DNA from 2 places in the Kineococcus mangrovi genome. Region 1 is predicted to be linked to the other one. Evidence: predicted binding sites of a transcription regulator. Region 1 holds the regulator's gene; the other holds the start of a gene.

Region 1 (5,263 bases):
CCACCCCCGTCTCGCAGGAACCCGAGGACGAGCCTCAGGACGTCGACGGTCCCGAGGCGGCCGCGCTCCTGGACGAGGTGGTCACGGCGCTCGGTGGGCAGCGCCGTGAGGGGCAGGTCCGGATGGCCGCGGCCGTCACCGACGCCATCCGCAGCCGGCGGCACCTGCTCGTCCAGGCCGGCACCGGGACGGGCAAGTCGATGGCCTACCTCGTGCCGGCCGTCGCCCACGCCGTGCACACCGACCAGCGCGTCGTCGTCACCACGGCGACGCTCGCCCTGCAGGCCCAGGTCGTCGAACGGGACCTGCCCCGGCTGGCCGGGGCGATCACCCCGGCGCTGCACCGGGCACCGACGTGGGAGCTGCTCAAGGGCCGGGCGAACTACCTGTGCCGCAACAAGCTCGACGGCGGGTTCCCCAGCGACGAGGGTGCCCTCTTCGACGTCGTCGCCCCCACCGGTGACGGCGCGGGGGACGCGGGCCGGCTGGGGGGCGAGGTCGTCCGCCTGCGCGAGTGGGCGGCCACGACGCGCACGGGGGACCGCGACGACCTCGACCCCGGCGTCAGCGACCGCGCCTGGCGGCAGGTGTCCGTCTCCGCGCGCGAGTGCCTGGGCGCCCAGCGCTGCCCCGTCGCCGCGGAGTGCTTCTCCGAGCAGGTCCGGGCCCGCGCCCGCCAGGTCGACGTCGTCGTCACCAACCACGCCATGACCGCCATCGACGCGATGGAGAACAGCGGTCTGCTGCTGCCCGAGCACGACGTCCTCGTCGTCGACGAGGCCCACGAGCTCGCCGACCGCGTGACGGCCGTCGCGACGGCCGAGCTGTCCGCCGCGGTCCTGCACTCCGCCTCCCGCCGCCTGCGGCGCAGCGCCGGTGTCGTCTCCGAGGCCCTCGACGACGCCTCCGTGGCCCTGGAGGCCGCGCTCGAGGACGCTCCGCCCGGTCGCCTCGACCGCTGGCCGGACGCCCTCGCCGACGCCGTCGTCGCCGTCCGCGACGCCGCCCGTCAGGCCCTGACCGACCTCAAGGACGCCTCCGAGGGGGCCGGCAAGGAGGAGGACCCGGAGTCGCGCGGGGCCCGGCACCTCGCCCGCGCCGCCGTCCAGGAGGTCTTCTCCGTGGCCGAACGGCTCGCCGCCGACGTGGGACGGGGGGCGCAGGACAGCTTCGACGTGGCCTGGGTGAGCGCCGGCTCCGGCCCGGCCTCGCGCGCACCCTCCCTGCACGTCGCCCCGTTGTCCGTCGCCGGGCTGCTGCGTGAACGGCTCTTCACCGAGCGGACCGTCGTCGCGACCTCGGCGACGCTCACCCTCGGGGGGTCCTTCGACCCCGTCGCGGGGGCCTTCGGCCTCAAGGGGGCGAAGGGGTCTAAGGGGGCGGAGGGCTCGGCCACCGCGTGGACGGGCCTCGACGTCGGCAGCCCCTTCGACTACCCGCGGCAGGGGATCCTCTACGTCGCCCGCCACCTGCCCCCGCCCGGGCGGGCAGGGGCCGGCGAGGCGACCCTCGACGAGCTCGCGGCGCTCGTGGAGGCCGCCGGCGGGCGCACCCTCGGGCTGTTCTCCTCGCGCCGGGCCGCGGAGGAGGCTGCGCAGGCGCTGCGCGAGCGGGTCGGCACGCCCGTGCTGTGCCAGGGCGAGGACCGGCTGCCCAAGCTCGTGCGCGCCTTCACGCAGGACCCCGCGACCTCCCTGTTCGGCACCCTGTCGCTGTGGCAGGGCGTGGACGTGCCGGGGGACAGCTGCTCCCTCGTCGTCATCGACCGCATCCCCTTCCCGCGCCCCGACGACCCGCTGATGTCGGCACGGGCCCGCGCCGTCGACGCCGCCGGCGGCAACGGGTTCCTCAGCGTCTCCGTGGCGCACGCCGCCGTCCGCCTCGCCCAGGGCGCGGGCCGGCTGATCCGCGCGAGCGGGGACAAGGGCGTCGTCGCGGTGCTCGACTCGCGGCTGGCCACCGCCCGCTACGGCGGCTTCCTGCGGGACTCCCTGCCGGACTTCTGGGCCACGACCGACGCGGACACCGTCCTGGCCGCCCTGCGGAGGCTGAGCGGGTGACGGAACCGTCGTCTCCTGGCGCCGGGGAGGGCCCGTCGTGGCATGCTCGGGACGTGGCCACCGTCGGCTTCTTCCACTCCGCGCACGCCCACGTGCGCACCTTCAGCGATCTCCTGACTGAGCGCGACGACACCGTCGCTGGGCGTCATCTGGTGGACGCCGGTCTGCTGACCGCCGCCCGCACGAACGGGCCCGACAGCGTCCGCCCGGCGCTCGCGGACCGGTTGCGCCGCCTCGTGGCCGAGGGAGCTGACGTCGTCGTCTGCACGTGCTCGACCCTCGGCCCCACGGCCAAGCAGGTCGGTGCCGAGATGGGGTTGCGGGTCGTCCGCGTCGACCGCCCCATGGCCGAGGCCGCCGTGCTCGCCGGCCGGCGGGTGGCGGTCGTGGCCTCCCTCGACGAGGCAGCGGCCACGCTGATGCCGTTGCTGCACGAGTGCGCGGCCACCACCGCCCGGACCGTGGAGTTCGTCGAGGTCCGGTGCACCGACACCTGGTCGGCGTTCGAGTCGGGGGACCTCCTGACCTACACGACGGGGGTGGCCGCCGCGGTGCGACGGGCGGTGCTGTCGCTGGACCCCCCCGTCGACGTCGTCGTGCTGGCCCAGGCGAGCATGCTCGACGCAGCCCCCCTGCTCCGGGACCTGCACGTGCCCGTCCTCACCTCCCCGCGGCTGGCGATCGAGGCAGCGGTCGAGCTGGTGCAGCCCGTCCGCTGACCCCGTCACCCGGGGTGCGCGCGGTCAGAGGCTGCGCAGGACCGCGGTGACCTTGCCGAGGACCGTGGCCTCGTCCCCGTCGATGGGGTCGAACAACGGGTTGCGCGGCATCAGCCTGACGTGCCCGTCCTTGCGCTGCAGGACCTTCACCGTCGCTTCGCCGTCGATCATGGCGGCCACCACGTCACCGTTCTCGGCCGTCGGCTGCTGGCGCACCACGACCCAGTCGCCGTCGCAGATGGCGGCGTCGATCATCGACTCGCCCACGACGCGGAGCATGAAGTGCTCACCCGCACCGATGAGCTGCGCGGGCAGCGGGAAGACCTCCTCGACCAGCTGCTCGGCCAGGATCGGGCCACCGGCGGCGATCCGGCCGACGAGCGGGACGTAGGTCGGTGCGGGCCGACCCTCGTCGGGGGTGCCGTCCACCGCGGAGACGAGCCCCCAGCCGAACTGCGGGGCCGGGGTCACGACCTCGAGGGTGCGCGGGCGGCGCGGGTCCTTGCGCAGGTAGCCCATCTTCTCGAGGGTCTTCACCTGGTGGGCCACGCTGCTCGGGCTCGTCAGCCCCACGGCCTGCCCGATCTCGCGCATGCTCGGCGGGTACCCCCGCTGGTCGACGCACTCCTTGATGGCGTGCAGCACGCGCCGCTGGCGGTGGGTGAGGCCGTCGCGGACCACCGGGGCGTCCGGGAACTCGTGGACCGTGCCGAGGGGGCCGGCGTCCTCGCCCGCTGCGTCCGTCGTCCCGTCCAGCGCGTCGGCCACGTCCTTCTCCTGTCTGCGTTCGCCCGGGTGGGGGAAGTCCTCCGGTCCTGGCCACGGTAGCCACTGCACCGGCAGCGATCAAACAGGTGTTCGAACCGGCGTGTCCTGCCCACGGCGTCCACCGTGGGGGTGCAGGCGCACCGCCAGCAACGCGACGTCGTCCTCCGGCCGTTGCGGCAGCATCCGCTGCAGGACCGCCTCGCACAGGTCGTCCAGGGTCAGGCTGCGGGAGGCGAGCTCGTCCAAGGTCCCGTGGAGGCGGGCCAAGCCGTCGTCGAGCACCTCACCGCGCCGCTCGACGAGGCCGTCGGTGTAGAACAGCACGGTCGAGCCCGCCTCCAGCTCGGCCACGCTCTCCCCGCGGGGCACCTCGGGCAGCACCCCCAGCAGCAGCTCGGCAGCCGGGGCCTGCAACCAGGACACCTCCGCCCGCGGCGTGATCAGGACCGGCGGGGGATGCCCGGCGTTGGACCACACCAGCCGCTGCACCCCGCGCCGGGCCTCCTGCTCAGTCTGCTCCAGCCGTGCCACCACCGCCGTCGCGGTCGTCCCCACCTGCAGGGCGACCATCGCCCGGTCCACCCCGGTCAGGACGGCGGCCGGCCCGGCGTCGGCGGCCACGGCGATCCCGCGCAGCAGCGAGCGGACCTGGGCCATGGCCGCCGCCGCCTCGGTGTCGTGCCCCAGCACGTCGCCGACGGTCAAGATCGTCGACCCGCACGGCTGGACGAAGGAGTCGTACCAGTCCCCGCCGACCTGCGCGGTCTCCGCGGCCGGGGTGTAGCGCACCGCGACCTGCAGGTGGTCCGGCTGGGCGGGCTCGGTGAGCAGCGACCGCTGCAGCGCCTCGGCCAGCTCACGCTGCCGGCGGTACAGGCGGGCGTTGTCCAGGGCCAGCCCGGCCCGCCCGGCGATGTCGGTCGCGGTGGCGGTCTCCTCGGCGGTGATCGGGCTGCGGGTCGCGCCGTTGGCCAGCGTGAGCGCGCCCAGGGTCCGCCCGCGGGCGCGCAACGGCAGGATCAGCAGCGACTCCGGCGCCAGCTCGGTGACCAGGTCCCGGGCCCGGCCCGGCTCCAGGACCGAGCGCAGGTACTCCAGGGCCCGGGCCGGCTGGACCTGCGGCTGGCCGGTGCCCAGGGCCTGGTCCAGCAGCGACCCCGGATGCAGCACCTGCAGGCGGGTGGCGGCGTACTCGGCCAGCACCGGTCGCACCGCCCCCTCGGCGTGCCAGCTGCCGACGTCGCGCAGGGCCCGCGCGCCGGCCCGGTGACCACTGCGCCGATCGTCGGTGACCAGGCTGACGACGCACCAGTCCGCGAGCAGGGGGACCACCAGCCGCGCCAGGCGGCCGACGGCCCGCTCGCCGTCCAGGGTGCTGGTCAGCTCGCTGGTGACACCGGCCAGCAGTTCGGCGCGGGCGGTCGCCCGGCCCAGGTGGGCCACCAGCTGCTCCAGCTCGCGGGTGCGGGCGAACAGGTCGTGCTCGACGCGTTCGGCCCGCTCGCGCAGGCGTTCGCTCAGCTCGGCCGAGGCCTGGGCGGCGTCGCGGCTGTGGACGTAGTCGGTGATGTCGTCGGAGCGGTGCAGCAGCAGCACGACCTCGCCGTCCTCGTCGAGGATCGGGACGTTGCGCGGGCTCCAGAACCGCTCCTCGTAGGTGCCGCCGGGCATCGGGATGTCGTACTTCTGCACGGCCATCGTCTGCGGTAGACGAGT
Region 2 (5,263 bases), on a different contig from region 1:
AGGGCGATGGTGAAGGAGCGGGCGAGGTCCGCGGGTACGGGCATGCTGTCCGGTCCTCCGGTGTGGTCCGTGGTGCGGTCCCGCCGCAGCGTAGGGCCAGGCACGTGCGCGGACCCTCCCGGGCCCTACGCTGCGCCGGTGACCAGCACCACCCCCACGATCGGCGTCCTGGCCCTGCAGGGCGACGTCCGCGAGCACGTCGCCGCCCTGGAGTCCGGTGGCGCACGGGCCGTCACGGTCCGTCGCCCGTCCGAGCTCGGCGACGTCGACGGCCTCGTCCTGCCCGGCGGGGAGTCCACGACGATCGACCGGCTCCTGCGGGTCTTCGAGCTGCGCGAGCTGCTGCGCGAGCGCATCGCCGGCGGCCTGCCCGTCTACGGCTCGTGCGCGGGCATGATCCTGCTGGCCGACCGGCTGCTCGACGGCGCGCGCGACCAGCAGACCCTCGGTGGCCTCGACGTCACGGTGCGGCGCAACGCCTTCGGCCGGCAGGTGGACTCCTGGGAGGAGCACCTGCCGTTGGCCGGCATCACCGACGGTGGACCGCCGACCGACGCCGTGTTCATCCGTGCGCCGTGGGTCGAGGAGGCCGGGCCGGGCGTGCAGGTGCTCGGCCGGGTGGGCTCCGGGCCCGCCGCGGGTAGGATCGTCGCCGTGCGGCAGGGCGCTCTGCTGGCCACGGCGTTCCACCCGGAGATCACCGGGGACGACCGGGTGCACCGCCACTTCGTGGCGATGGTGCGGCAGCGGGACTGACGCGCACGGGATTTCGCAGGACAGCGGAGCATTTTCAGCGAGGCGGAGGGAACCACATGTCCGGCCACTCCAAGTGGGCGACGACGAAGCACAAGAAGGCCGTCGTCGACGCCAAGCGCGCCAAGAGCTTCGCTCGGCTCATCAAGAACATCGAGGTCGCGGCCCGCACGGGCGGGGGCGACCCCGCCGGCAACCCGACCCTCTACGACGCCATCCAGAAGGCGAAGAAGACGTCGGTGCCGGCCGACAACATCGACCGCGCCGTCAAGCGCGGCTCCGGGGCCGAGGCCGGTGGCGCCGACTGGCAGACGATCATGTACGAGGGGTACGGCCCGGGCGGCGTCGCGCTGCTCGTGGAGTGCCTGACGGACAACAAGAACCGGGCCGCCATGGAGGTCCGGACGGCGATGACGCGCAACGGCGGCTCGATGGCCGACCCGGGCAGCGTCGCGTACATGTTCAGCCGCAAGGGCCTGGTCGTCATCGGCAAGGAGGGCACCGAGCTCAGCGAGGACGACGTCCTGCTCGCCGTCCTGGAGGCCGGCGCCGAGGAGGTCACCGACCAGGGCGACACCTTCGAGGTCGTCTGCGAGGCCACCGACCTCGTCGCCGTGCGCGAGGCGCTACAGGCCGCGGGCATCGACTACGACTCCGCGGAGAACAGCTTCGTGCCCAGCGTGCAGGTGCCGCTGGACGCCGAGGGCGCCACCAAGGTGTTCCGGCTGGTCGACGCACTGGACGACTGCGACGACGTGCAGAACGTCTTCGCCAACCACGACGTGTCCGACGACGTCATGGCGGCCCTCGAGGACGCCTGACACCCCGGCCCGCCGCTCCTGACGGCCCCCGCGACCGCCCCGTGCGATCGTGGGGGCCGTGCGCGTGCTGGCGGTGGACCCGGGTCTGACCCGGTGCGGGATCGGGGTGGTCGACGCCGTCCGCACCGGGCGGCGGGCCGCCATGGTCGGCGTCGGCGTCGTGCGCACCCCCGCCACCGACCCCGTCGAAGCCCGGCTCCTGGCCATCAGCGAGGGCCTGGAGACCTGGCTGGACACCCACCGTCCCGACGTCGTCGCCGTCGAGCGCGTCTTCGCCCAGGCCAACGTGCGCTCGGTCATGGGCACCGCGCAGGCGGCCGGGCTGGTCCTCGTCGCCGCCGCCCGCCGCGGCCTGCCGGTCGCGATGCACACCCCCAGCGAGGTCAAGGCCGCGGTCACGGGGGACGGGCGCGCCGGCAAGGAGCAGGTGACGACGATGGTCACCCGCATCCTCGGCCTCGACAGCCCCCCGCGACCGGCCGACGCCGCCGACGCCCTCGCCCTGGCCCTGTGCCACCTGTGGCGGGGCGGGGCGAGCACCCGGCTGGAGGCCGCCGCGCACTCCGCGCTCGTGACGGGACGGCGGAACGCCTACGCCGAGGCCGAAGCTGCGGCCAGGCGCTCGCGCAGGAACGTCGTCGTGCGCTCCCAGGCCAGCTCGGCGGACTCGCGCCGGTAGTTGGGGCGCTCGTCGTTGTAGAAGGCGTGCGGCGCGGGGTACTCGTGCAGCGTCACGTCCACACCGGCCTGCTCGCGGAGGCGGTCGGCTGTGGCACGGACGGCGTCCAGCGGCACCGAGGTGTCCTCCTCGCCGTAGTGGCCGAGGACCGCCGCGCGCAGCCCCGAGAAGTCGGTGTCCTCGCCCGGCAGGCCGTACCAGGGCACGGCCGCGCCGACGCGCTCGCCCTGCTGGGCCGCCAGGCGCAGGACGAAGCCGCCGCCCATGCAGAACCCGACGGCCCCCACGGTCGAGGACGTCACCTCGGGACGGTCCAGCAGGTACGTCACGGCGCCGGCGAGGTCCTGGGCGGCCCGCTCGGCCGGCAGGTCCGTCATGAGCTGGGCCGCCTCGGCGGAGTCGTGCGTCGTGCGTCCGCCGTAGAGGTCGGGGGCCAGCGCCACGAACCCCTCGCGGGCGAAGCGGTCGACGATGGCGGCGATGTGGTCGGTCAGGCCCCACCACTCCTGGATGACGATGACCCCGGGGCCGGCGCCGGACTCCGGGACGCGCAGGTAGCCGTGCGCGTGGCCGGACTCCGTGGCGCTGTCGAAGGTGACGTTCTGGAGGGCGTTGTCGTTCTGCTCGTGGCTCACGGGAGCACTCTGCCCCGGCGTGCCGGGTCCGTCGTGTCGGAGGGGGCGTCTAGCCTCTCGTACAAGTGTTCGGTGTGCGTCTGGTTCGGTGGGCTTGGAGGTCGTGTGATCGCGTCGGTGCGCGGGCGGGTGCTCGCGGTGCGGCTGGACTCGGCGGTCGTCGAGGTGGGCGGGGTCGGGATGTTCGTCCTGGCGGCGCCGGCGACCCTGGCGGGGCTGCGCGTGGGGGAGGAGGCGCTGCTGCACACCACGCTCGTGGTGCGCGAGGACTCCCTGACGCTGTTCGGCTTCGCCGACGCCGACGAGAAGGAGGTCTTCGAGATCGTCCAGACCGCCTCCGGCGTGGGACCGAGGATGGCGCTCGCGATGCTCGCGGTGCACCGCCCGGACGGGATCCGGGCCGCGGTCGCCGCCGACGACCACGCCGCGCTGGTCCGGGTGCCCGGCATCGGCAAGAAGACGGCCCAGCGCATCTGCCTGGAGCTGGGGGACCGCCTCGGCCCGCCCGCCGGTGCCGCAGCACCCGCGGCCCCGGCGGACGGCGGGGACCCGCGCAAGGACCAGGTCGTCGAGGCGCTCGTCGGCCTCGGGTACCCGCTCAGGCAGGCCGGGGACGCCGTCGACGCCGTGCTGGCCGACCAGCCCGACGGCACGGCGGCCGAGGCCGACGTGCCGGGCGCCCTGCGCGCGGCCCTGCGCCACCTGTCGGGCCGCGGATGAGCGAGCGGCTGGTGACCACGGGCGCCGACGAGCGGGAACGGGCCGCGGAGTCCGCGCTGCGCCCGCACGGCCTGGAGGAGTTCGTGGGGCAGAAGGTGGTGCGCGAGCAGCTCTCCCTCGTCCTGGACGCCGCCAAGGCGCGGCAGGCCCCCAGCGACCACGTCCTGTTCTCCGGTCCGCCCGGGCTGGGCAAGACGACGCTGGCGATGATCGTCGCCTCGGAGATGGGCGCCCCGCTGCGCCAGTCCAGCGGCCCGGCCATCCAGCACGCCGGCGACCTCGCGGCCGTCCTCAGCTCCCTGGACGAGGGCGAGGTCCTCTTCCTCGACGAGATCCACCGGATGGCGCGCCCGGCCGAGGAGATGCTCTACATCGCGATGGAGGACTTCCGCGTCGACGTCGTCGTCGGCAAGGGCGCCGGGGCGACGGCGATCCCGTTGGAGCTGCCGAAGTTCACCCTCGTGGGGGCGACGACGCGGGCCGGTCTGCTGCCCGCGCCGCTGCGCGACCGCTTCGGCTTCACCGGCTACCTGGACTTCTACACCCCCGAGGAGCTCGTGCAGGTGCTGCGGCGCAGCGCCTCGCTGCTCGGGGTGCAGCTGACGGCCGAGGGGGCCGCGGAGATCGGCGGCCGCTCGCGCGGCACCCCGCGCATCGCGAACCGGCTGCTGCGGCGGGTGCGGGACTGGGCGCAGGTGCGCGGGTCCGGGATCGTCGACCGCGGTGCGGCACGGGCGGCGCTGGAGGTCTACGAGGTGGACGAGCGCGGGTTGGACCGCCTCGACCGCGCGGTCCTGGACGCGCTGTGCCGCCGGTTCGGCGGGGGTCCCGTCGGGCTGTCGACGCTGGCCGTCGTCGTGGGGGAGGAGGCCGAGACGGTCGAGACCGTCGCCGAGCCGTTCCTCGTGCGCGAGGGGTTGCTGGGCCGGACCCCGCGCGGGCGCATCGCGCTGCCCGACACGTGGGCGCACCTGGGGCTGACCCCGCCGCGCGACGCGCCCGCCGGCGCGGCCTGGCAGCCCACCCTGGAGGACGGGTCCGACGAGGGGCCGCCCGACGCTCCCGGCGGTTCCGGGGCGCAAGGGCCGACCGGGTGAACCCCTAGACTACCCGGGCGAGTCGGTCCCGCCCCGTGCTCCTGCTCCGTCCCCGCGGAACCTGGCAGGTGCCCCTGGCGTTGGGTCGGCCGAGTCGGCACAGGGCCGACGCAGGTGCCGGTGAGTCGTCGATCCCGCCGGCGCGGAGAGGTTGTGTCGTGGACGGTTCGTTGTTCTTCCTGCTCATCATGGCTGCGCTGCTGGTCTTCATGTTCAGCCGCACGCGCAAGCAGCAGAAGGCGCAGCAGCAGATGCAGAACAGCATCGGCCCGGGGTCCGAGGTCATGACGACGTCGGGCATGTTCGGGACGGTCGTCGAGCGCACGGACGAGCACGTCGTCATCGAGATCGCCCCCGGCCTGCAGACCCGTTGGACGCCGCGGGCCGTGGCGCGCGTGGTCACCCCGGTGGCTCCCGTCGAGGACGCCCCGCTGAGCGACGCCGATCGCGCGCCGGACTCCCTCGAGGGCCTCGACCTCACCAAGCGGGACGGGGACACGCCCGGCGACGGGACCACGGGCGGTGGCCCGCGCGCATAGCGACTACTGGTATGACAGC

What was found. The regulator LexA, encoded in region 1, represses DNA repair genes until DNA is damaged. The targets are predictions, from matches to a motif close to TCGAACANNTGTTCGA.
Region 2: the regulator LexA is predicted to act here: its motif matches at 2,946-2,961, upstream of ruvA (Holliday junction branch migration protein RuvA).

Annotation. Positions count from the first base shown of each region.
Region 1 covers NZ_JBGGTQ010000007.1:14,248-19,510, forward strand. The annotation lists gene AB2L28_RS15040 (ATP-dependent DNA helicase) at 1-2,060, shown strand, start outside; gene AB2L28_RS15045 (aspartate/glutamate racemase family protein) at 2,114-2,779, shown strand; gene lexA (transcriptional repressor LexA) at 2,804-3,547, opposite strand; gene AB2L28_RS15055 (SpoIIE family protein phosphatase) at 3,626-5,263, opposite strand, start outside.
Region 2 covers NZ_JBGGTQ010000005.1:98,075-103,337, forward strand. The annotation lists gene AB2L28_RS11800 (nucleoside deaminase) at 1-44, opposite strand, end outside; gene pdxT (pyridoxal 5'-phosphate synthase glutaminase subunit PdxT) at 139-756, shown strand; gene AB2L28_RS11810 (YebC/PmpR family DNA-binding transcriptional regulator) at 813-1,574, shown strand; gene ruvC (crossover junction endodeoxyribonuclease RuvC) at 1,633-2,253, shown strand; gene AB2L28_RS11820 (dienelactone hydrolase family protein) at 2,166-2,888, opposite strand; gene ruvA (Holliday junction branch migration protein RuvA) at 2,994-3,608, shown strand; gene ruvB (Holliday junction branch migration DNA helicase RuvB) at 3,605-4,705, shown strand; gene yajC (preprotein translocase subunit YajC) at 4,864-5,244, shown strand.